One region of the Rhizobium sp. PRIMUS64 genome, then DNA from elsewhere that is predicted to be linked to it. Evidence: riboswitches for the same ligand, from Rfam matches in the RefSeq annotation. Region 1 holds a riboswitch; the other holds the start of a gene.
The links. Region 1 has a riboswitch for S-adenosylmethionine ahead of MOV76_RS35820 (O-succinylhomoserine sulfhydrylase). Riboswitches for the same ligand answer to the same signal wherever they lie in the genome.
Positions count from the first base shown of each region.

Region 1 (10,183 bases):
TGGCTGAGGACAATTTCGAGGCCGGCATCGTCTTCCAGGATCGCGAGGCCGTTCTGACCGCGCATATCCTTAAGTCTCAGGCCGAAATGACGGATCAAGAAATCCGCCGTGGCAGCAATATCGGGAACGTGGAAATCGAGATGGTTCAGGCGCATGACAGTCTCCGTTCGAAAAAAATCCCGGGACTGCCTTTTTGCCGTCTCCGCACGCCGCCGGGATCCCGCATCTTCATGCGGATCACGTCGCGGGTTCTCGTGCCATGGCACGGAGCAGAGCTTCGCCGGAGCGCTTAACGCTCCAGCGGAAGGAACCGGGCTTACCTCAACCGATCCTGCCTTTTTCGACGATGCCGATCTAGCAGACGGCACCGGTTTCGGCAATGGATGCGTCGGTGCATCTGGAGGAACGGGATTATCACCCTAATATCAAGAGGTGGAGGTGGCGTCCGGCCGCTCGATCACGACGTCCCCGGCGATGCTTCCCAAAGGATTGAAGAGCGGCATGGGCTTTCGTGTCGTCAGCTCTCTCCGGCGAGGCGTAGAGTGATGTCATTCACGGCATTTGGGAGGGATGGACATGAAACCTGCAATCATCGGCCTCATCGGCACGCTCGTTCTCGCCGGATGCAGCACCGTCACCTATGGCGGCCCAGGCCTCGAACCCATACCGGGAAGCATCACCTATAGTGGCCAACCGCGCACCAAACTCACCAAATCACCGGTAGGGTCCGCCTTTCCGCATGATTTCATTGACCAGTACGGCCAGCAGGTGGAGGAAACCTACATCATCCAGCCCGACAGAAGCCTGATCATCGCGCATCGTCGGTACAAGCCGATCCGGTTTTTCGGGGATTAGGCGCATCAGGTATAGTTTGCGGGAGCTGGAGCGGGTGAAGGGAATCGAACCCTCGTATTCAGCTTGGGAAGCTGCTGCTCTACCATTGAGCTACACCCGCGTTGATGCGAGATTTCCAACAGATGGGGGCCGCTGTCAAGTCGCGGCCGCCGGGAGGGCTCAGATGCGGAAGTGCTTCGAGAGCTTGAGGCCCTGGGCCTGATAGTTGGAGCCGAGGCCGGAGCCGTAAAGGCTGGCGGGCTTTTCCTGCATATGCTCGTAAACGAGGCGGCCGACAATCTGGCCGTCTTCGAGGATGAAGGGCACCTCGTGGCTGCGGACTTCGAGCACGGCGCGGCTGCCGCGGCCGCCAGCCGGCGCGTGGCCGAAGCCCGGATCGAAGAAGCCGGCATAATGGACGCGGAATTCGCCGACCAGCGGATCGAAGGGGGTCATCTCGGCGGCATAATCCGGCGGCACGTGCACGGCCTCGCGCGAGACGAGGATATAAAACTCGTCGGGATCGAGGATCAACTCGTTGCGGCCGCGGCTATAGAGCGGTTCCCAGAAATCATAGATGTCGTGCTGGGCCTTCTTATCGACATCGACGACGGCGGTGTGATGTTTGCCGCGATAGCCGATCAGGCCCTCCTTGTCTCCGGCGAGGTCGATCGACAGCGCGATGCCGCCGCCGGAAACGTTGGGCAGCTTGCTGGCGACCAGCGTCTCGCTTTCATGCAGCTTCAACAGTTCCGGCTCGCCGAGCAGCGCCTGACCAACGCGGAAACGGATCTGCGACAGGCGCGAGCCGCGGCGCACGACGATCGGGAAGGTGCGCGGGCTGATTTCGAGATAGAGCGGGCCGGAATAGCCGGCCGGGATCTTGTCGAACTCCTGGGCGTAATCGGTAATGACGCGGGTGAAGATATCGAGGCGCCCGGTCGAGCTCTTCGGATTGGCCGAGGCCGACATGTCTGCCGGCAGCGCTAAGCTCTCCATCAGCGGCACGATGTAGACGCAGCCGGTTTCGAGCACCGCCCCCTCGGAGAGATCGATCACATGCAGGCTCAGCCGGTCGAGCTTGTCGGACACCAGATGCGAGGGGCCGGGCATGAAGCTGGCGCGCACGCGAAACGCCTTGGCGCCCAAGCGCAGGTCGAGGCTTGCCGGCTGGATCTGGTCGCGGTCCAGCTCCCGTTCGGAGATCAGACGCTCCGTTTCGAACAGCGCGGAGATCGCGCGATCCGCCAGAATTCCCGTTTCACGAGCCATCATGCCTCATCCATCATTTGCCGCCGACAAAACCAAACTCGGGGAATTGACGCAAGCAGCTAACAGCAGTATTGCAGAATTATCCCGTGGTGATTTGGCCGGTCGGCTTGCAGCCACGTTAAACAAGTGGCTAAAAAGACCGGGTTGAAACCGGTCTGCTTTTGCGACCGGTTTTTTTGTTATGTGAAGGTGATGGCATGAGCAAGACCTGGCGCCCGGCAACCCAACTCGTCCACGGTGGCACGCTGCGTTCGCAATATGGCGAGACGTCCGAGGCAATCTATCTCACGCAAGGCTTCGTCTACGAGACGTCGGAGGCGGCCGAAGCCCGCTTCAAGGGCGAGACCGAGGGCTTCATCTACGCCCGCTACGGCAGCCCGACCAACGACATGTTCGAAAAGCGCATGTGCATGCTCGAAGGCGCCGAAGACGCCCGCGCCACCGCTTCCGGCATGGCCGCCGTCACCGCGGCGATCCTCTGCCAGCTGAAGGCCGGCGATCATATCGTCGCTGCGCGTGCCCTGTTCGGCTCCTGCCGCTGGGTCGTCGAGACGCTGGCGCCGAAATACGGCATCGACTGCACGCTGATCGACGGCCGGGATCTTGCGAACTGGGAAAAGGCGATCACGGCGAAGACCAAGGTGTTCTTCCTGGAAAGCCCGACCAACCCGACGCTCGAAGTGATCGATATCGCAGGCGTCGCCAAGCTCGCCAACCAGATCGGCGCCAAGGTCGTCGTCGACAACGTCTTTGCGACACCGCTCTTCCAGAAGCCCCTGGAGCTCGGCGCCCATATCGTCGTTTATTCCGCCACCAAGCATATTGACGGCCAGGGCCGCTGCCTCGGCGGCGTCGTGCTTTCCGACAAGGAATGGATCGACGAGAACCTGCACGATTATTTCCGCCATACCGGCCCGGCAATGTCGCCGTTCAACGCCTGGACGCTGTTGAAGGGCATCGAGACGCTGCCGCTGCGCGTGCGCCAGCAGACCGAGAATGCGGCAAAGATCGCCGATTTCCTGGCCGAGCAAGGCAAGGTCGCCAAGGTGATCTATCCCGGCCGCAAGGACCATCCGCAGGCCGATATCATCGCCAAGCAGATGACTGGCGGCTCGACGCTGGTCGCCTTCGAGCTGAAGGGCGGCAAGGATGCGGCCTTCGCGCTGCAGAACGCGCTTGAGATCGTCAAAATCTCCAACAATCTCGGCGACAGCAAGAGCCTGATCACCCATCCGGCGACGACGACGCACAAGAACCTGACGGAAGAGGCGCGCGCCGAACTCGGCATCTCGCCTGGTACGGTCCGCCTTTCGGCCGGCATCGAGGATACCGACGACCTGATCGAGGATTTCGCGCGGGCGCTTGCCAGGGTTTCGGCCTGATCTAGGGATAAACGCGGCCGGACCTCATTTGGGGTTCGGCCGTGCCGGACCTCACAAGGTGAGGCCGGGGGAACAAGTTTGCCCGCCGCGGCGTTCCGAACCGGAATTAACACTGACAATTAGGCTTAACGATCGAAAACCCTTCGGATCACAGCCGTTTCAGCGATGATAATTGTTCCGTTTCTTGACGGACAGGGCCTCTTATAAGATACGGGTAACATATCTTGACTAAGGTGCAAGGCATGTATCGCGCCCTCACAAGAGACATCGAAGTTATAGTCGAACCGTTCTATCTGGAGGAGCAATCCGATCCGGACGACGATCGCTATGTCTGGGGTTACCGGATTGTCATCAGCAACAATTCCGGCATCGCCGTTCGCCTGGTCAACCGTTACTGGAACATCACCGATCAGAATGGACAGGTGGACGAGGTCACGGGCCCCGGCGTCGTCGGCGAGCAGCCGCGGCTCAGCCCCGGCGACACCTACGAATACTCCTCCGGCTGCCCGCTCGACACGCCCTCAGGGCTGATGTTCGGCCATTACCAAATGGAAACGGATGAAGGCGAGATGTTCGATGTCGACATCCCCGCCTTCTCGCTGGATTCCCCCGGGCTGCTGCGCGTGCTTAACTGAGGCGATAGCGCACCGCCTCTTTTCAGAACTATTCGGCCGGCTGAAGCTCGGCCGGCTCGAAGCGGTAGGTGGTCGAGCAGAATTCGCAGGTGACGGCGATTTCGCCGTTTTCCTGGCTGGCTTCGATCTCTTCGGCCGAAAAGCCCTTCAGCACACCCTTGATCTTGTCGCGCGAGCAGCTGCAGCGATCAAAGACTGCGCGCGGTTCATAGACGCGCACGCCGCGCTCGTGGAACAGGCGAAACAGCAGCCGCTCGGTACCGACAAGCGGATCGGTGAGTTCATCGGCGTCGATGGTCTCGACCAGCGAACGGGCTTCGACCCAGGCATCGTCCTCGCCATGCGGGCGGTTGCCGGTGTCGCCGTCGCCGCCGTGGAGATCCGGCTGGCGCATGCGCTCCGGCGCTTCCGGCAGGAACTGGGCGACGAGGCCGCCTGCCCGCCAGCGATGGCGCGGCTTGCCCGCATCGTCACGATCGAAGAGTTCGGCCGCGGCAAGGCGGACGCGCGTCGGGATCTGCTCCGACTGGCGGAAATAGACGCCGGCAATTTCTTCCAGCGTAGTGCCGTCGAGCGCGACGATGCCCTGGTAAGGCTGGCTGAACTTGCCCTGGTCGATGGTGAAGGCGAGCACGCCCTTGCCGAGCAATTGCTCCGGCTCGGTTTCACCAGACTCGATCGCCTTATTGAGCAGCGCCTGATCGAAACGGGCATAGGCGCGGACATTTTCCGGCGTCGAGAAATCGGCGACGAGGAGATCGACCGGGCCATCGCCCTTGGTCTGCACCGTGAACTTGCCGTCGAACTTCAGCGAGGTGCCGAGCAGCACCGTCAGCACGACGACTTCGGCAAGCAGCCGGGCAACGGGTGCGGGATAATGATGGCGCTCGAGGATCGCATCGAGCATCGGGCCGAGCTGGACGGCGCGACCGCGCACATCCAGCCCCTCCACCTGGAAGGGGACGACATGGTCATCGCCGGCGAAATCAAACTGGCCGAGGGCGGCTGCAGCTTCTGCCATGGCTTTCACTCCTAGTTTTCAGAGCGATGGGCCAGCGTGCCCTTCGCTCACGCGGTCGCGAGTTTGTGACTCGCGACGTCCGATTATGGTTCAGATCGCGCCCAGGCACCAAGCAAGAATCGACTTCTGCGCATGAAGACGGTTTTCCGCCTCATCGAAGACCACAGATTGCGGACCGTCGATCACTTCGTCCGTCACTTCCTCACCGCGATGGGCGGGCAGGCAATGCATGAACAATGCATCATTGCCGGCTTTGGCCATCAAGGCCGCGTTGACCTGATAAGGCTGGAAGACATTGTGACCCCGGGCCCGATGTTCCTGATTCATGGAGACCCAGGTATCGGTCACCACGCAATCGACGCCGGCGACCGCACGGTCGGCATCATGGCAGAGCATGATTTCGGCGCCCTCATTGCGGGCCCAGTTCAGATAGTGATCCTTGGGCTCGGAGCCAAGGGGTACGGCCATGTTCATGCGGTAGCCGAAACGCGCGGCCCCCTCGACCAGCGAATGCAGCACATTGTTGCCGTCGCCGGTCCAGGCGATGGTCTTGCCCTTGATCGGGCCGCGGTGCTCTTCGAAGGTCATGATGTCGGCCATGATCTGGCAAGGATGGGTGTCATCCGTCAGCGCATTGATCACAGGCACGGTCGCATGCTCGGCAAGCTCGACCAGCCGCGAATGTTCGGTGGTGCGGATCATGATCGCATCGACATAGCGCGACAGCACCTTGGCGGTGTCGCCGATCGTCTCGGCGCGGCCGAGCTGCATCTCGGTGCCGGACAGGAACAGCGTTTCGCCGCCGAGCTGGCGCATGCCGACGTCGAAGGAGACGCGGGTGCGCGTCGACGGCTTCTCGAAGATCATCGCCAGCATCTTGCCGGCGAGCGGCTTGTCGCCCTTGCCGGCCTTGAAGGCCTGCTTGCGGGCGAGCGCATCGTTCATGATGGTTCTGAGATCGGCTGATGTGACCGCCGAAAGATCGAGGAAATGTTTAGGAGCCATAGTCTTCTTACCTGTGCTGCGCCCGAAGGCGGCAATCTCGTCAAGCCGTCTTCTTGACCTTGGAGGCGCGAATGCTCTCGGCGGCGCGCTCGATGCGGGCAAGGCCCTCGCGGGCTTCCTCGGCGGTGACCACGAGGGGCGGAAGAAGGCGGATGACATTGTCGCCGGCGGGCACGCCGAGCAGATGGGCGGCGCGGATCGCCTGCAGCAGTTCGGCTGAGGGAACGGCAGCCTTGACGCCGAGCAACAGCCCCTCGCCTCTGATATCTTCGATCACATCGGGATAACGATCCTTCAGTGAGGCGAGGCCCTGGCGGAAGACCAGTGCGACGTCGCGCACATGCTGGAGGAAGCCATCGGCAAGGATGATGTCGAGCACGGCGCTGCCGACGGCCATGGCGAGCGGATTGCCGCCATAGGTCGAGCCATGCGTGCCGGCCTTCATGCCGGAGGCGGCCTCTGATGTGGCAAGGCAGGCGCCGAGCGGGAAACCGCCGCCGATGCCCTTGGCGACAGCCATGATGTCGGGGGTCACGCCCGCCCATTCATGGGCGAAGAGCTTGCCGGTGCGGCCGATGCCGGTCTGGACCTCGTCGAGGATCAACAGCAGGCCGTTGTCGTCGCAGAGCTGGCGGAGCGCCTTCATGAACTCGGTGGTGGCAGGACGGACACCGCCCTCGCCCTGCACCGGCTCGATGAGAATTCCAGCCGTGGCATCGGTGATCGCGGCGCGGACCGCTTCGATGTCGCCGAAAGCCACCTGATCGAAACCCGGCGCCTTGGGGCCGAAGCCTTCGAGATATTTCTCTTGGCCGCCGGCAGCGATCGTCGCCAGCGTCCGTCCGTGGAAGGCGCCTTCGAAGGTGATGATATGGAAGCGCTCGGGATGGCCCTTGGAAAACTGATAGCGGCGCGCCGTCTTGATCGCGCATTCGAGCGCCTCGGCACCCGAATTGGTGAAGAACACCTTGTCGGCGAAGGTGGCGTCCGTCAGCCGTTTTGCCAGACGTTCCTGACCGGGGATCTCATAGATGTTCGACAGGTGCCAGACCTTGTCGGCCTGCTCCTTCAGTGCGCCCACGACATGCGGATTGCTGTGGCCGACTGACGTGACGGCAACGCCAGCGCCGAAATCGAGATATCGCTCGCCGCTTTCGGTGATCAGCCACACGCCCTCGCCTCGCTCGAACCGCAGCGGGGCACGAGAATAGGTGTCATAAAGCGGCGCGGCTTCAGCCATGGCGCGATCTCCATCAAGTTGCCGGGCAATGACTCCGGCTAAGGAAACCAGGCCCGAAAAATCAAAAATGCCGCCTTGCGGCGGCGAGGGGCACTATTTCCTTTTCGCGCTGCAATGTCAACAAAACTGCGCCCTTAGCGTATGCAGCAAGGGTGTACAGCGGCATTTTCAGTCTTCAACAGGCATTATTGCAGAAATGCCACGCAGAGGCAGCAAGTTGGGGAAAACTACGAATTCGATTCATCCGGATTCATGCGACTCTTGTCACGGAGTCAGCCTCACACTAGGTTAAAGATCAATTACTAGACTGCATGCGGCGGAACTAGTCACCAAAATTGATCAAGCGTTTCTTGTTTCGGAGCTCCCGGGACAACGGTGAGGGATTCTGCCATCACCAACGCAAAAGGTGGAGACAGGGCATGAACTGGACAGACGAGCGGGTCGAGAAACTCAAGAAACTTTGGGCCGAAGGACTGAGCGCCAGCCAGATCGCTGCGCAGCTTGGCGGAGTCAGCAGAAATGCGGTCATCGGCAAAGTGCACCGGCTGAGCCTTCCGGGCCGTGCCAAGGCCGGCGGCACCAACACCGCCGCACGAACGCCGAAGCGCAATACGTCGGCGCCGCGCGCGCCGAACTACGCCTCACGGGTCGCCACGCGCACCGTTACCCGCCAGCAGGGCGCGACCATGCTGAAGGAAGAGATCGAGATCGAAACGATCGAGGAAATGGAATACGTGCCGAGAGGCAACGTGGTCGTGCCGATTTCCCGACGCCTCGGCCTGACGGAACTGACCGAACGCACCTGCAAGTGGCCGGTCGGCGATCCGCTGAAGGACGACTTCCATTTCTGCGGCTGCGAATCCCCCGACAATTCGCCCTATTGCAGCTATCACCAGAAGCTTGCCTACCAGCCGGTCAACGAACGCCGCCGGGCAGCCGCGCGGGCCAGCTGAGCGGGCTGACCATCGTTAGAATGCAGAAACGGGCCGAGTGGCCCGTTTTTTTGTTGCTGGATGGAAGCTCAGGTTTTCCTCCGTCATGCTCGGCCTTGTGCCGAGCGCAGATCCTCGGCACGAGGCCGAGGATGACGTCGCGGTTTTGCCAGGGATTTGTCAGCAACTCAAATGGAAGCCCTCAGGCTTCCATCGAATAACCGGCGCCGCGGACGGTGCGGATGACGTCCTGCATGTTGGAAAAATTCAGCGCCTTGCGCAGGCGGCCGACATGGACGTCGACGGTGCGCTCGTCGACATAGATATCGTGGCCCCAGACGCCGTCCAGAAGCTGCGAGCGGGAGAAGACCCGACCCGGTGACGACATCAGGAATTCCAACAGGCGGAATTCGGTGGGGCCGAGGCGGACTTCGCGGGTCTTGCGATGGACGCGATGGGTCTCGCGGTCGAGCTCGATGTCACCGCATTTCAGCACCGTCGACAGCACCTCGGGGCGGGCGCGGCGCAGCATCGCCTTGACGCGGGCAACGAGCTCGGGGGTCGAGAAGGGCTTAACGACATAATCGTCGGCGCCCGTCGACAATCCGCGAACACGCTCGCTCTCTTCGCCGCGCGCCGTCAGCATGATGATCGGCAGGCGCTCGGTTTCCGGCCGCATGCGCAGACGCCGGCAGAGCTCGATGCCGGAGACGCCGGGCAGCATCCAATCAAGGATGAGAAGATCGGGCGTGCGCTCCTGAAGCCGCATTTCGGCTTCGTCGCCACGAAGGATGGTATCGACCTCGAAGCCTTCCGCTTCGAGATTGTAGCGAAGAAGCACGCTGAGGGCTTCCTCGTCTTCAACAACTGCAACTCTCGGGATCATGCGTGTCGGTCTCCTCGCGCATGATCCTTAAATCGGGGGTGATTTAAGCAATGCATCCTGCGCAAATTCAGAAATTGGCTGCGACCTCTTTGCGCGCCCGGACGGGCGCGCACGCAATTGACTGGTCCGGGCGACTGGCCCGGGCGGCTATTCCGTCACCGCGCCGACGGTGTTGGCGCTGTCGTCCTTCGGACGGTCGCCTTCCGGCTGCGCGCCTGTCGTCATGTAGAAGATCGTCTCGGCGATGTTGGTGGCGTGGTCGCCGATACGCTCGATGTTCTTGGCGCAGAAGAGAAGATGCGTGCAGCTGGTGATGTTGCGCGGATCTTCCATCATGTAGGTCAGGAGCTCGCGGAACAGCGAGGTGTACATCGCGTCGATCTCGTTGTCGCGTTCGCGGATCGCATTCGCCTTGTCTGCGGAACGATTGGTGTAGACGTCGAGCACTTCCTTGAGCTGGACGAGCGCCAGCTCGGACAGATGCTCGAGGCCGCGGGCAAGCTTGCGGGGAACGCCGGTGCTTTGGACGGCGATGACGCGCTTGGCGGTGTTCTTGCCGAGGTCGCCGACACGTTCGAGATCGGCGGCGATGCGGATCGAACCCATGATTTCGCGCAGGTCCGAAGCCATCGGCTGACGGCGGGCGATGGTGACGATCGCCTTGTCGCCGATTTCGCGTTCGGCGTGATCGAGGATCACATCGTCCGAAATGACCTTCTGCGCCAGCGCGGTATCGCCGTTGACGAGGGCGCGCACGGCTTCGCTGACCATCTGCTCGGCCAGGCCGCCCATTTCGGAAATCCGCCTGGACAGGAACTTCAAATCATCATCATAGGCAGAAAAAATATGTGTCGATGCCATGGGGCTTTATCCTCGAATAACGGGAAGGCTTCGCGTCGCCAAAATCAGCCGAAACGGCCCATGATGTAGTCCTGGGTACGCGGATCGTCGGGATTGGTGAACATCTTGTCGGTGT
Region 1 covers NZ_JALBGX010000182.1:344-10,526, forward strand. Annotated here, with positions in the region: gene MOV76_RS35800 (VOC family protein) at 1-155, opposite strand, end outside; gene MOV76_RS35805 (hypothetical protein) at 577-855, shown strand; tRNA gene MOV76_RS35810 (tRNA-Gly) at 882-955, opposite strand; gene MOV76_RS35815 (2'-deoxycytidine 5'-triphosphate deaminase) at 1,015-2,109, opposite strand; SAM riboswitch at 2,183-2,261, shown strand; gene MOV76_RS35820 (O-succinylhomoserine sulfhydrylase) at 2,304-3,488, shown strand; gene apaG (Co2+/Mg2+ efflux protein ApaG) at 3,731-4,123, shown strand; gene MOV76_RS35830 (Hsp33 family molecular chaperone) at 4,152-5,144, opposite strand; gene argF (ornithine carbamoyltransferase) at 5,235-6,149, opposite strand; gene MOV76_RS35840 (aspartate aminotransferase family protein) at 6,190-7,389, opposite strand; gene MOV76_RS35845 (GcrA family cell cycle regulator) at 7,809-8,342, shown strand; gene phoB (phosphate regulon transcriptional regulator PhoB) at 8,524-9,207, opposite strand; gene phoU (phosphate signaling complex protein PhoU) at 9,355-10,068, opposite strand; gene pstB (phosphate ABC transporter ATP-binding protein PstB) at 10,113-10,183, opposite strand, start outside.

Region 2 (12,511 bases), on a different contig from region 1:
CGCACGGCGGCTTATGTCGCGCGCTACGCTTCGCCAGGCTAAAGCATGTCGCGCAAAAGTGTGCAGCGGTTTTGCGGCAACGACATGCGTAGAAATAAAGAGCTAAAGCGCAAGGAGCGAATCTGAAAGATCGCGACGCGCCTTAGTCCTCGATTGAACCGAACCGGCCCGGCGGCGCATGGCGCCGCCGGGTTGGCGAATTCACATAACGGATCGCGGCATCACAAGGCGCCGAGGTAGATACATAATTTCATGGACAAACTAACGACAGATATCGCCGTCATCGGCGGCGGTGTGATCGGCGTGGCAACCGCGCTGCGGCTACGTGCAGACGGTCGCGATGTCGTAGTGATCGAACCTAACAAACCCGGTTCGGGAGCATCTTACGGCAATGCTGGAACGATCGCCGACTATGCAATCATTCCCGTCGGTACGCCCGCCGTCCTCAAAAACCTGGCTTCGCTGCTTCTCAATTCCGACAGCCCGCTGTCCATCCGCAAAACGGCATTGCCCACGCTGTTTCCTTGGCTGATGCGTTTTGCCTACGAATCTCTCCCGCACAGATACAGAGACAATACGAGCCGCATCGCCGACCTTCTGTCCGACGCTTCATCGGAATGGCTCGAACTCGCGGCAGAGATCGGCGCATCCGATCTTTTGAGCGCGAAGGGATGCCTCTATCTCTACCAGACGCCCGAGGCCTTCAAGGCAGCCGCTTCGGATGTCGAGCTTCGCCGAACCTATGGGATAGCGCAGCAGCTTCTCACACCCGACCAGGTGCAAAGCCTGGAGCCTCGGCTGCCGCAGGTCCATGGCGGAGGGCTTTTCTTTCCGAAAGCGATAAACTTCACCGATCCCGGCCAGGTCATGAGCGTGATGGAAGCCGCCGCCAAACGAGCGGGCGTCGAGTTCGTTCGAGACTCGGTGACGACTATTTCGCGTGAGCGGAGCGGAGTGAGGATGATGGCTTCGGCCCACAGCATCCATGCCCGAGCGGCGGTGATCGCTGCCGGCGCCCATTCCCGCGGTCTGGCTCTGCAGCTCGGAGAGCGGGTCCCCCTGGATACCGAGCGGGGTTATCATCTCGAATTCGATATGGAAACATTGCCGGTGGAACGACCGGTATGCCCGACGCATCATGGATTTTATTTTTCCCCGATGCGCGGCCGCCTGCGGGTGGCCGGCACTGTGGAACTCGGAGGCATCACCGCGCCTTCGAACCCAAGGCGCCTCGAAGTGTTGTTGGCAAACGCTCGCAGGATTTTCCCGACGCTTGGCGAACCAAGCCGCAGTTGGATGGGCTTCCGCCCTTCCATGCCCGATTCCGTTCCGGTCATCCGGCCTTCAAGAGGAGGAAGGGACGTGGTGTTTGCTTTTGGACACGGGCATATCGGTTTGACGCTGGCACCGCGGACGGCTCGGATGGTCAGCTCCATTCTTGCCGCTTGATCGCGTCAGGAGCATGTCGTGACATACGGAACTGTGATTGCGACACCGCTTCGCTCCCATCATCAGAGATGCGGGTTGCGCGGCCGGTATTTCCGCACGAGCTTCTGGTTGATCTCGGCAGCACCCGGCATGTTGGCGCTGAGATAGACCGGTGCATCGCCGGATTTCGAAAGCTCCGAGGCGACTTCGGCGAAGATCGCGTTGATGACCGTCACCCCGACCGCCGTCGAGACCGGCCCGACCCGAAGCCCCGTGCCTTCGAGATTGACAACGGCATCACCCGGCGGCAGCCCGTTATCGAGCACCACATCGGCCACGTCGGCGAGCCGCCGGCGGCCATTGGCGATCGCTGAGGAATAGGCGATCGAGGTGATGGCGATCACCTTTGCGCCGATTTCGCGCGCATAGTCGGCGGCCTCGATCGGCGCGGCGTTGACGCCGGAATTGGAGGCAATGATGATGACATCGCCCGGCTGCATGCCGTAACGCTCCAGCATCGGCCGCACCAGGCCCTGTGTCCGCTCATACACCGAACTGATGACCGCACCCTCATGCAGCATGGCCGAGCCGACGAGCACCGGCACGGTGAAAGCGAGCCCGCCGGCACGATAGTGCACCTCTTCCGCCAGCATATGCGAATGGCCGGTGCCAAAGACATAGACGCGCTTGTCGCCGTGGGCAGCATCAAGGATGACGGCTGCTGCCTGCGCCATCGGCTCGGCAAGCACCTGCTTCAGCTCTTCCAGCCGGCCGATCAGGTTGGAGAAATAGGCATCGGTAATGTCGGTCATCCCGCTTCTCCTAGAGCATGTCGCGCAAAAGTGTGCCGCGGTTTTGCGATAACGACATGCGTAAAAACAAAGATCTAAAGCGCGAAGAGCGAATCTGAAAGATCGCAACGCGCCTTAGCGTTCAGGCCGCTTCGCCGCCGAGCCAGGTGGCGGTGACGGCAAGCGCATCGGTCAGATGCACGAGATCGGCGCGTGTCCCCGGCGAGAGATGGCCGCGATCAGCAAGCCGGAGGAACCGGGCCGGATAAAGGGTCGCCATGCGTAACGCCTCGGCGAGCGTCAGATCGAGATAGGTGACGCCGTAACGGATCGTCGAGATCATGTCGACATCGGAACCGGCCAGCGTGCCGTCGGAAAGCACCAGCTTCGAGCAGAAGCCGCCTCTTTCGCGCCGGACGGTGCGCCCGTTCAGCGTGAACGAATCCTTCTCCGAGCCGACAAGCGACATCGCGTCGGTGACGAAGAACAGCTTGCCTTCGCCGCGCTTGGCGCGCAGTGCCGTGCGCAAGGCCTTCGGATCGACGTGATGGCCATCGGCGATGATGCCGCACCAGGTCGAGGGATGATCGATCGCCGCGCCGACGAGACCAGGCGCACGGTGTCCCAGCTGGCTCATGGCGTTGAAGAGATGCGTGACGCCCCGCGCGCCGGCATCGAAACGCTCTTCCGCCGCCTCGCTCGAACAATCGGAATGGCCGATGCTGATGGTGACACCGGCTTCCGCAAGCTCGCGCACCTGGGCAACCGTCACCTGCTCGGCCGCCATTGTGACGAGCAGAGTGCCGATCGCCTCGCGTGCCTGGATGAAGGCCTTGACGTCGCGGTCCTCCACCGGTCGCATCAGTTCGGCCAGATGCGCACCCTTCCTCGCAGGCGCCAGATGCGGACCTTCGAGATGCAGACCGGCAACGCCGCGGTTCGCCTTGACAGCCTCCTTGGCCGCCTCGATGGCGGCAATGGACGCTTCTGATGTATCGGTAATCAGTGTCGGCAGCAGCGACGTCGTGCCATAGGGCCGGTGCCCGCCGGCGATAATGTCCATCGAGGCGGCGGAAGGCTCGTCGTTCAGCATCCGCCCGGCGCCGCCATTGACCTGCGCATCGATGAAGCCGGCCGACAGAATACCGCCCGCAAGCGTCACCACCTCGCCGTCCGGCAGATCATCTCTGGCGACGATCGCTTCGACGCGGCCATCGGCAACGATGAGCGCCTTGTCGTCATGGAAGCGCTCGCCGTCGAAGATGCGGGCGCCGAGGAAGATCTTGCGGACCATCAGACCGTCTCCGTCACCTTGAGCAGGTTCGCCGGCTTGTCGGGATCAAAGCCCTTGCGGCGCGTCACCGACTCGATCAGCCGGTAATAGACGAGCAGCGACACCAGCGGATCGACGAGGCCGTTGCCCGTTGTCGGCACGCGCAGATGGACACCGGAAAGCGGCTGCGCCGAGAAGCCGACAGTGGTGGCGCCGAGCTTCTGCAGGCGCTCCAGCGCCTGGACATTGTTGGCGAAGGCCGCATCGTCGGGTGCGAAGGCGACGATCGGGAAGCCCGGCTGCACCAGGCGCATGGGGCCGTGCATCAGTTCCGCCAGCGAGAAGGCCTCGGCATGCAGGCCGGAGGTTTCCTTGGCCTTCAGCGCCGCTTCGAGTGCGATCGCAAAGGCCGGGCCGCGGCCGGCGGTATAGAGCGAGGTCGCATTGAACAGCACCTCCTCGGCTGCCGCCGTGTCGATCCCGGCGGTCGCCGACAGCGCCTGCGGCAGCTTGTCGAGCGCGGCCTGCAGGTCGGACGCGCCGCCGATCGCAGCCGTCACACCGGCAAGGGCGGCGACCGAGGCTATGAAGGATTTCGTCGCCGCGACGCTCTTTTCCGCGCCGGCATTGAGGCCGAGAACGATATCGGCCTGTTTCGCAAGCGGGCTGTCGGTGACGTTGACGACGGCGATCGTCGTCGCTCCGCCCTTCTTCGCCGCATCCTGCAACGCGACGATATCGGGGCTGGCACCCGACTGCGAGACGGTGAAATGGACGCCGCCCTTCAGATGCAGCGCCGCACCGTAGACGGAAGCGATCGACGGACCGACCGAGGCGACCGGAACGCCGCAGGTAATCTCGAAAAGATATTTGAAAAAGGTGGCGGCGTGGTCCGAGGAGCCGCGCGCCGCCGTCGTCACCACGCTCGGGCGGGCGGACGAAAACAGCCGGGCAATCTCGGCAAAGACCGGTTTTTCCTTTTCGAGAAGCGTGGCCACCACCTCTGGCGATTGGCCGGCTTCTTGCAGCATCAGTGACTGGTTGTCATTCATAGGTCATCTCCGATTCTCAATTCGGCTACGAAATCATAGGCATCGCCGCGATAATGCGAGCGGGTGTATTCGACGACGCGCTGGTCTTCCAGGCGCGAGACGCGTTCGATCAGGAGCGCCGGCGCGCCTGATTTGACGTTCAGGATTGCGGCGGAGGACGGGTCGAGCGTGACCGCCGTCAGCCGCTGCAGCGCGCGCACGGGCCTGTGGCCGCTGGCCGTCAGCGCATCGTAGAGCGATCCCTCGCCGCCGGCATCGTGCCCGAGGAACTTGATCGGCACCACGGCGCGTTCAATCGCCAGCGGCAGGCCGTCGGCAAGGCGCAAGCGGTCGAGTCTCAGCACCGGCTCGTCGCCGCCGAGGCCGAGCAGGAAGGATTCCTCCGGCGACGGCGTATTGACCGCCCGCGACAATATCCGTGCGGCCGGCAGACGCCCGCGTGAACGCATGTCGGCGGAGAAGGAGGAAAGCCGCCAGAGCGACTGTTCCATCCGCTCCACTCTGCTCGACACGAAAGTACCGCTTCCGTGGCGCGATTCCAATGCGCCGGACGCCATCAGATCGCGATAGGCGGTGCGCACGGTCACACGGCCGAGCTTCAGAGCTTCGGCAAGGTCGCGCTCGCCCGGGAGTGCGGTGCCGGGCTTCAGCAGCCCTTCCTGAATGAGGCCGGTCAGCGTCTGCGCCAGCCGCTTGTAGAGCGGCCCGGTCAATGCCTCGTCACGCAGGCCGCGGCTATTCAATTCCGCTATCAGACTGGTTCTATCCATGGACGCGCAATAGAACCTATATAGGACCAATCGGCAAGACAGAATCGAGTGCCGAAAGAAAAAACCCTCGCCGGCGGGCCGGCGAGGGTTTTCATAGCGACCAAATCTGACAACCGTGCGTCGACAGCGCCCCGCGTTAGAAACGCGCGGCGCTGGAGGACGCTCAGTTCTTGGTGAAGATATAATCCGTCTCCTGGCGCAGCACTTCGCCGGGGCGCAGAACCGCATTCGGAAAACCCTGGTGATTGATGGCATCCGGCCAGACCTGCGTCTCCAGGCAGAAGCCGGCGAATGGACCGTATTTGCGCCCGCCGATGCCGGGAGCCCCGGTATCGAGCTTGAAGCCGGCATAGAACTGGACGCCTGGCTCGGTGCTGCGCACTTCCAGCGACACACCGGAATAAAGGCTGCGGGCGAGCGCAACGGTTCGTTTGGCGGTGCGCTCGGCGGACAGGCAGAAATTATGGTCGTAGAACACCTGTTCGCTGCCGACGAAACGCTTCATCGGCGCCATCTCGCGGAAATCGAATTCGGTGCCCTCGACGGAACGGATCTCGCCGGTCGGCACCTGCTTCTCATCGGTCGGCAGATAATGATCGGCGGCAATCATGATATCGTGGCCAAGCGCATCGTCGCGACCGTCGAGATTGAAATAGGCGTGCTGGCAGACATTGGCGAGCGTCGGCTGGTCGCTGGTCGATTCGTAGGTGATCGACAGTTCACCGTTGCCATGCACCCAGAAAGTCGCCTGGATGGTGCAATTGCCGGGATAGCCGGCGCGGCCATCGGGATCGACGATCTTCAGCACCACGCGGTCGACGTCATGCTCGACGATCGTCCAGTTGCGTTTGGCGATATTGTCGCTGCCGCCATGCAGATGCGTCACGCCGTTTTCATTCAGTTCGAGCTGATAGTCCTTGTCGTCAAGCGTAAACCTGCCGCCGCCGACGCGGTTGGCGCAGCGGCCGGGTGTCGCGCCGAAATAGGATGAATAGAGGGGGTAGCTGTCGAAATCGTCGAAGCCGAGCTGCAGCGGCGCGTCATGTCCCTCGAGGCGCAAATCCTGGATGACTGCGCCCCAGCTTATGATCTTGGCCGTCAGCCCACCGCCCTTGATCACGACGCGATAGACGGTTTCGCCCGCCTTCGTCTGCCCGAAAACGTCCCGCTCCAACTTATCCGACATGATCGACCGTCCATTCTATCTCTGATGCGAATTCCTCAATTCGGAATCGATTTGAGGAATTTGCAGCGATTCAAACTGTGCATTGCACGTCCGATGAAGACGCGCGGTGTGGTAGGGTTCGGGACAGGAACCTGCCCGCATTTGCTTCATTCCGCAACCGGCGGATCAGAAAGAAAATGCCGCAGCAGTGAGGCGGCGGCACCGGCTCGGGGCGCGATCGGCAAGGTCAGAGGTCCGTGCCGATCTCTTCCACATCAAAGGGCGTCGTCTGGTAGATTTCGTTGATCCAGTTGCCGAACAGGAGATGCGCATGGCTGCGCCAGCGGTTCTGCGGCGCAAGCGCCGGATCGTTATGCGGGAAGTAATTGTGCGGCATCTTGATCGGCACGCCGGCATCGACGTCGCGAAAATACTCGTCGGAAAGCGAGGTGGAATCATATTCGACATGGTTGAACATGTAGAGCCGCCGGCCCTTCTTCTCGTGCACGAGACACACGCCCATCTCGGGTGATTCCATCAGGATCTCCAGGTTTTCGGACTTCTCGATATCGGCGCGGCGCACTTCGGTCCAGCGCGACACCGGCACTTCGAAATTGTCGGAAAAGCCGTTGAGATAGATCGACGAAGGCTTCAGGTTGCGGTGGCGGTAAACCCCGAAGGCCTTCTCTTTGAGCTCGTATTTCGGAACGCCGTGGAAATGATAGATCGCCGCCATCGCGCCCCAGCAGACGTTCATCGTCGAATGGACATTCGTTTCCGTCCAGTCGAGAATCTGCTGCATCTCCGCCCAATAGGTGACGTCCTCATAGGGCAAGAGCTCGATCGGCGCCCCGGTGATGATGAAGCCGTCGAACTTGCGGTGTTTTACCTCCTCCCAGGTCTGGTAGAAGGCAAGCAGATGATCTTCTGACGTATTCTTCGCCTTGTGGCCGCCGATACGGATGAGCGACAGTTCCACCTGCAGCGGCGAGGCGCCGACGAGACGCGCCATCTGCAATTCGGTCTTGATCTTGTTCGGCATGAGGTTGAGCAGCCCGATCTGCAACGGTCGGATATCCTGACGGATCGCCAACGTCTCGGTCATCACCCGCACACCTTCCTGAACCAGGGTTTCGAAGGCGGGCAGCGTATCGGGGATCTTGATGGGCATTGCGGTCACTCGATCAAAAACAAAAACCGGCGGCGAAAAAAATCGCTACCGGTCCGCACGCGGCCCTTTAGCGATTTTTTTAACGTGGCTGCAAGCCGGCCGGCCAAATCACCACGGAGCGCTTTAATTAGACCCAGTCGGGTCGCGAATCAACTGTCGACTGCAGTCAAGTGACCTCTGCCGCATCATCACAGTTTAATGAATGATAGAATCTGTTGATAGACCCGTAACGCCACCATGTTATTTATAGGGGCATGGGCGATTTGGAAAAGCGTAATGGCAGATAAGATTGAGGGGAGGCCGGGCATCCGGAGGCAGGATAGGGTAGGGTATGATTTCAGCCTGACATATCGCCTCGGCGTCATGTTCTCAGCATTCTGGAATTCGGAAGTGCGTGGCAGGGTGCTGTTTCTGGCGACCGTGCTGATCCTCGTTATCCTGGCGACGTCCTACGGCCAGGTCATATTGAACGAGTGGAATGCGCCCTTCTATGACTCGCTGGAGCGCCGCGACCTCGGCGAATTCTTCCACCAACTCGAAATCTTCGCGATGATCGCCGGCACGCTGCTGCTGCTCAACGTGCTGCAGGCCTGGCTGAACCAGATGACGGCGCTCTATATGCGTGAAGGCCTGTCACGCGATCTCGTCGACCAGTGGCTGAAGCGCAAGCGGGCACTGCGGCTTGCCTCCAGCGGCCTGATCGGCGTCAATCCGGACCAGCGTCTGCACGAGGATTCCCGCAACCTTGCCGAAAGCACGACAGGGCTCGTTCTCGGCCTGCTGCAGTCGACCATCCTCCTGGTGAGCTTCATCGGCGTGCTCTGGGAGCTTTCGAGCGGCTTCATCTTCCGCATCAGCGGCCACAGCTTCTCCATTCCGGGCTACATGGTCTGGGCGGCGATTTTCTATGCCGCTTCCGCCTCGGTGCTGAGCCAGGTCGTCGGCCGCAAGCTGGTCAAGCTCAATGCCGACCGTTTTTCGAAAGAAGCCGAGCTTCGCTTCACGCTGATGCATGCCAATGAGAACATGCCGGCGATCACCGTTGCCCGCGGCGAGGAGAACGAGCGCCGACGTATCAACACCGACATCAGCTCGGTACTGACAGTCGTCAAGCGGCTCGCCATGGCCAATACCAATCTCACCTGGGTTTCGGCCGGCTACGGCTGGCTGGTAATCGTCATCCCGATCATCGTTGCCGCCCCAGCTTATTTCTCCGGCGGCCTCACCCTCGGCCAGCTGATGATGTCGGTCGGCGCCTTCAACCAGGTCAACACGGCGCTGCGCTGGTATGTCTCCAATTTCGGCCCGATCGCCGAGTGGCGCGCCACGCTGATGCGCGTCACCGATTTCCGCCAGGCGCTGCTCGACATGGACGAGGACTTCGACCTGAAGGACAGCATCGCCTATGAAAACGCCGCGCCCGACACACTGACGTTGAAGGATGTGGTGATCGTCGCCAAAGTCGGCGAAGATATCGAGGAATGCGGCGGTTTCCGACTGCGTGAAACCAATGTCGTGATCAAGGCCGGCGAAAGGATCATGATCAACGGCGATCACAGCGTCAACCGCAAGCTGCTGTTCCAGGCGATGGCCGGCCTCTGGCCGTGCGGTAGTGGCACGATGGGCCTGCCGCCAATCGACGACATGCTCTTCGTTCCGCAGGTTGCTTATGTTCCCGGCGGCACGCTGCGCGAGGCGCTGGCCTTTCCCGAACGTCCCGAAGCCTACGAGAAAGCCGCCGTCGAGGCGGCCCTCGACAAGGTTGGCCTGCATTCGCTGATCGCAAGGCTCGATACCCGCGCCCGCTGGGACAAGCTGCTCGAAGGCGACCAGCAGAAAGCGATCGGATTTGCCCGCCTCCTGCTCGTGCGCCCGCGCTGGATCATCTTCGACGAAGTGCTGGAAGGCATGGAGCCGGAACTGCAGGAAACAATGGCCAACCTGCTCGTCTCCATGCCCGAAAGCGGCATGATCTATATCGGCCGCTCCGAGGCCTATCTCGAGGCGCTGAAGCCGCGCGTGCTGCATCTGCAAGCGCTGCCGTCAATTTCCGAGGAGCCGCCTGTCGCCCAGACCGGCGCCAGCGCCAGTGCGGGCGCTGCCGCCGTGCCCGCGCCGGCGCTTTAATACATGCCGCCCAAAAGTGTGGAGCTGTTTTGGGATGACGGCCTGCATAAGGTAAGGATTTGAGCCGCTGGTCACATCGGCGGCGTGATGCCGTTGAGGCCGACGGCGATCTGGCTGGCCGAGATGCTGCCGTCCGCCGCCTTTTCGCCGGTGACGACGACGCCGGCGCCGGGCTTCAGATCATCCTTGGTCGCAGGCGCCAACGTCACGATCGGCGTGCCATCGGCAATCGCGATCGTCTTTTCCTTGCCCTGATAAGTCAGCGTGATCGTGTGGCCGTCCACGGATTTGACGGCGTTGCTGACGGTCGCATTGGTCATCTGGCTGTTCGGCTGCGCATCCCAGGGACGGTTGCCCTCGCCGGTTCCCTTCATCGACGCCGGAAAGATCAGCACCTCGATCGCCCCGTCCGGGCCCGTGCCCTTCGGAAGTGAAGCGACGCCGACGAAATCGCCGGGCTTGATATCCTCGACCGAGGCTTTCTTGATGCCGCCGACCTTCCAGCCGGATTTCAGCGCGATCGTCGCATCGCTGCCCTCGCGCGTCTTGACGACGAGCGTATCGCCGCTGAGGCTTTCGATGGCGCCGCGAACACGAATGCGCTGGGCATCCTGCGCCTGCGCGGCTTGCGACAGGGCAAGGGTCACGAGGCTACCGGCGACAAACGCCGTGAAAATTCCGGAATAGGGCTTGCGAGACATCTGACTTTTCCTTGTCGCCATTGCGATCGGCAATATCCCCGGCTGCCGGACGGCACCTTATGCCGCAGGACGACACACTGACGAATCAAGGAAAAGTGAGCCTTCAGCCTCGAGAAAATCTCAGCCTTCCAGCTCTTCCCGCAGCATTTCGAGCTCCAGCCACTCCTCTTCCATCTTTGTCAGGCCGGCGCGCAGTTTTTCCATCTCGCTGGCAAGTCGGTTGAAGGCGGCAGGATCGCGCGTGAAAAGATTGGGATCTGCCATCACCTGTTCGCGCTTGGCGATTTCGGCTTCGGCCTTCGCCATTTCCTTCGGCAGGTTTTCCAGTGCGAATTTCTGCTTGAAGGAGAGTTTGACCTTCGAGCTGCCTGGCGCTGGTGCCTCCTGCGTCTTCGGCTTCTCCGCCGCCTTCTCGGCTTTTCTGCGCTCCTCGAGCGCGCCCTTGCGTTGCACAAGCATGTCCGAGTAGCCGCCGGCATATTCGATCCAGCGGCCATCAGGCGCATCCGGCACGGCGGGTGCGATCGTCGAGGTCACGGTGCGGTCGAGGAAATCGCGGTCGTGGCTGACGAGAATGACGGTGCCGGGAAAGCCGGCGACAATCTCCTGCAGGAGATCGAGCGTTTCGATATCGAGATCGTTGGTCGGCTCGTCGAGAATCAAGAGATTCGTCGGGCGCGAAAGGATGCGCGCCAGCATCAGCCGGGCGCGTTCGCCGCCGGAGAGGTTTCTGATCGGCGTACGCGCCTGTTCCGGCTGGAACAGAAATTCCTTCATATAGCCGGTGACATGGCGCTGCTCGCCGTTGACGAGCAGGTTTTCGCCGCGCCCGTCCGTCAGATAATTGGCAAGCGTATCCTCGGGGTCGAGATCCTCGCGCTTCTGGTCGAGCGTCGCGATCTCCAGATTGGTGCCGAGCTTCACCGTGCCGCTATCAGGCGCAAGCTGCCCGGTCAGCATCTTCAGCAGCGTCGTCTTGCCGGCGCCGTTCGGCCCCACGAGACCAATGCAGTCGCCGCGATGTACGCGGATCGAAAACGGCGTGACGATTGCCCGCTCGCCGAAGCTCTTGGTGATCTTGTCGGCCTCGATGACCAGCTTGCCGGATTCCTGCGCGTCCGAAACCGTCGCCTGCACCGTGCCCTGCGGCCCCTTGTGGCCGCGATAGTTCGAGCGCATCGTCTGCAGCTCACCGAGACGGCGCATATTGCGCTTGCGCCGCGCCGTGACGCCATAGCGCAGCCAGTGCTCCTCGCGCTCGATCGACTTGCCGAGCTTGTGCTGCTCCAGTTCTTCGGCCTCCAGCACCTGGTCGCGCCAGGCTTCGAAATGCGCAAAGCCGCGGTCGAGCCGGCGTGAGGTGCCGCGGTCGAGCCAGACGGTTGCCGTCGAGACCTTTTCGAGAAAACGCCGGTCGTGCGAGATCAGCACCAGGGCGCTGCGCGTCTTTTGCAGCTCGCCTTCCAGCCATTCGATCGTTGGCAGGTCGAGATGGTTGGTCGGTTCGTCGAGCAGAAGAATGTCCGGCTCCGGTGCCATAACCCGGGCAAGGGCAACGCGCCGCGATTCGCCACCGGACAGCATTCTGGGGTCTTCATCGCCGGTCAGCCCGAGATGCGACAGCAGATAGGTGACACGATAGGGGTCATCGCCCGGCCCGAGGCCGGCCTCGGCATAGGCCTGCACCGTATTGAAGCCGGCAAAATCCGGCGCCTGTTCGAGATAGCGCACCGTCGAGGACGGATGGCGGAAGACCTCGCCGGACTGTGCCTCGACCAGGCCGGCGGCAATCTTCAGCAGCGTCGATTTTCCCGAGCCGTTACGCCCGACGAGACAGATTTTGTCACCGGCCTCGATCTGCAGGCTAGCACCCGCCAGAAGCGGTGCGCCGCCGAAGCTCAGGAAGATATCGTCGAGTTTTAGAATGGGAGGGGCCAAAAATCAGACTCCGGAAAGATCATAGGGCCGGGCGAGCACGATTGCCCGGCCGCTGCGGAGCGAAAAGCGAACGGTGCCTTCCGCAACATTGGAAA
Region 2 covers NZ_JALBGX010000057.1:8,293-20,803, reverse strand. Annotated here, with positions in the region: gene MOV76_RS21580 (amino acid ABC transporter ATP-binding protein) at 1-42, shown strand, start outside; gene MOV76_RS21575 (FAD-binding oxidoreductase) at 253-1,449, shown strand; gene MOV76_RS21570 (SIS domain-containing protein) at 1,512-2,240, opposite strand; gene nagA (N-acetylglucosamine-6-phosphate deacetylase) at 2,362-3,513, opposite strand; gene MOV76_RS21560 (SIS domain-containing protein) at 3,513-4,544, opposite strand; gene MOV76_RS21555 (GntR family transcriptional regulator) at 4,541-5,314, opposite strand; gene MOV76_RS21550 (aldose epimerase family protein) at 5,478-6,500, opposite strand; gene metA (homoserine O-succinyltransferase) at 6,727-7,650, opposite strand; SAM riboswitch at 7,698-7,775, opposite strand; gene MOV76_RS21540 (ABC transporter ATP-binding protein/permease) at 7,888-9,777, shown strand; gene MOV76_RS21535 (hypothetical protein) at 9,849-10,478, opposite strand; gene MOV76_RS21530 (ABC-F family ATP-binding cassette domain-containing protein) at 10,599-12,416, opposite strand; gene MOV76_RS21525 (thiamine diphosphokinase) at 12,420-12,511, opposite strand, start outside.
Region 2: it holds a riboswitch for S-adenosylmethionine, as region 1 does, so the genes downstream of both, metA (homoserine O-succinyltransferase) here and MOV76_RS35820 (O-succinylhomoserine sulfhydrylase) in region 1, are expected to answer to the same signal.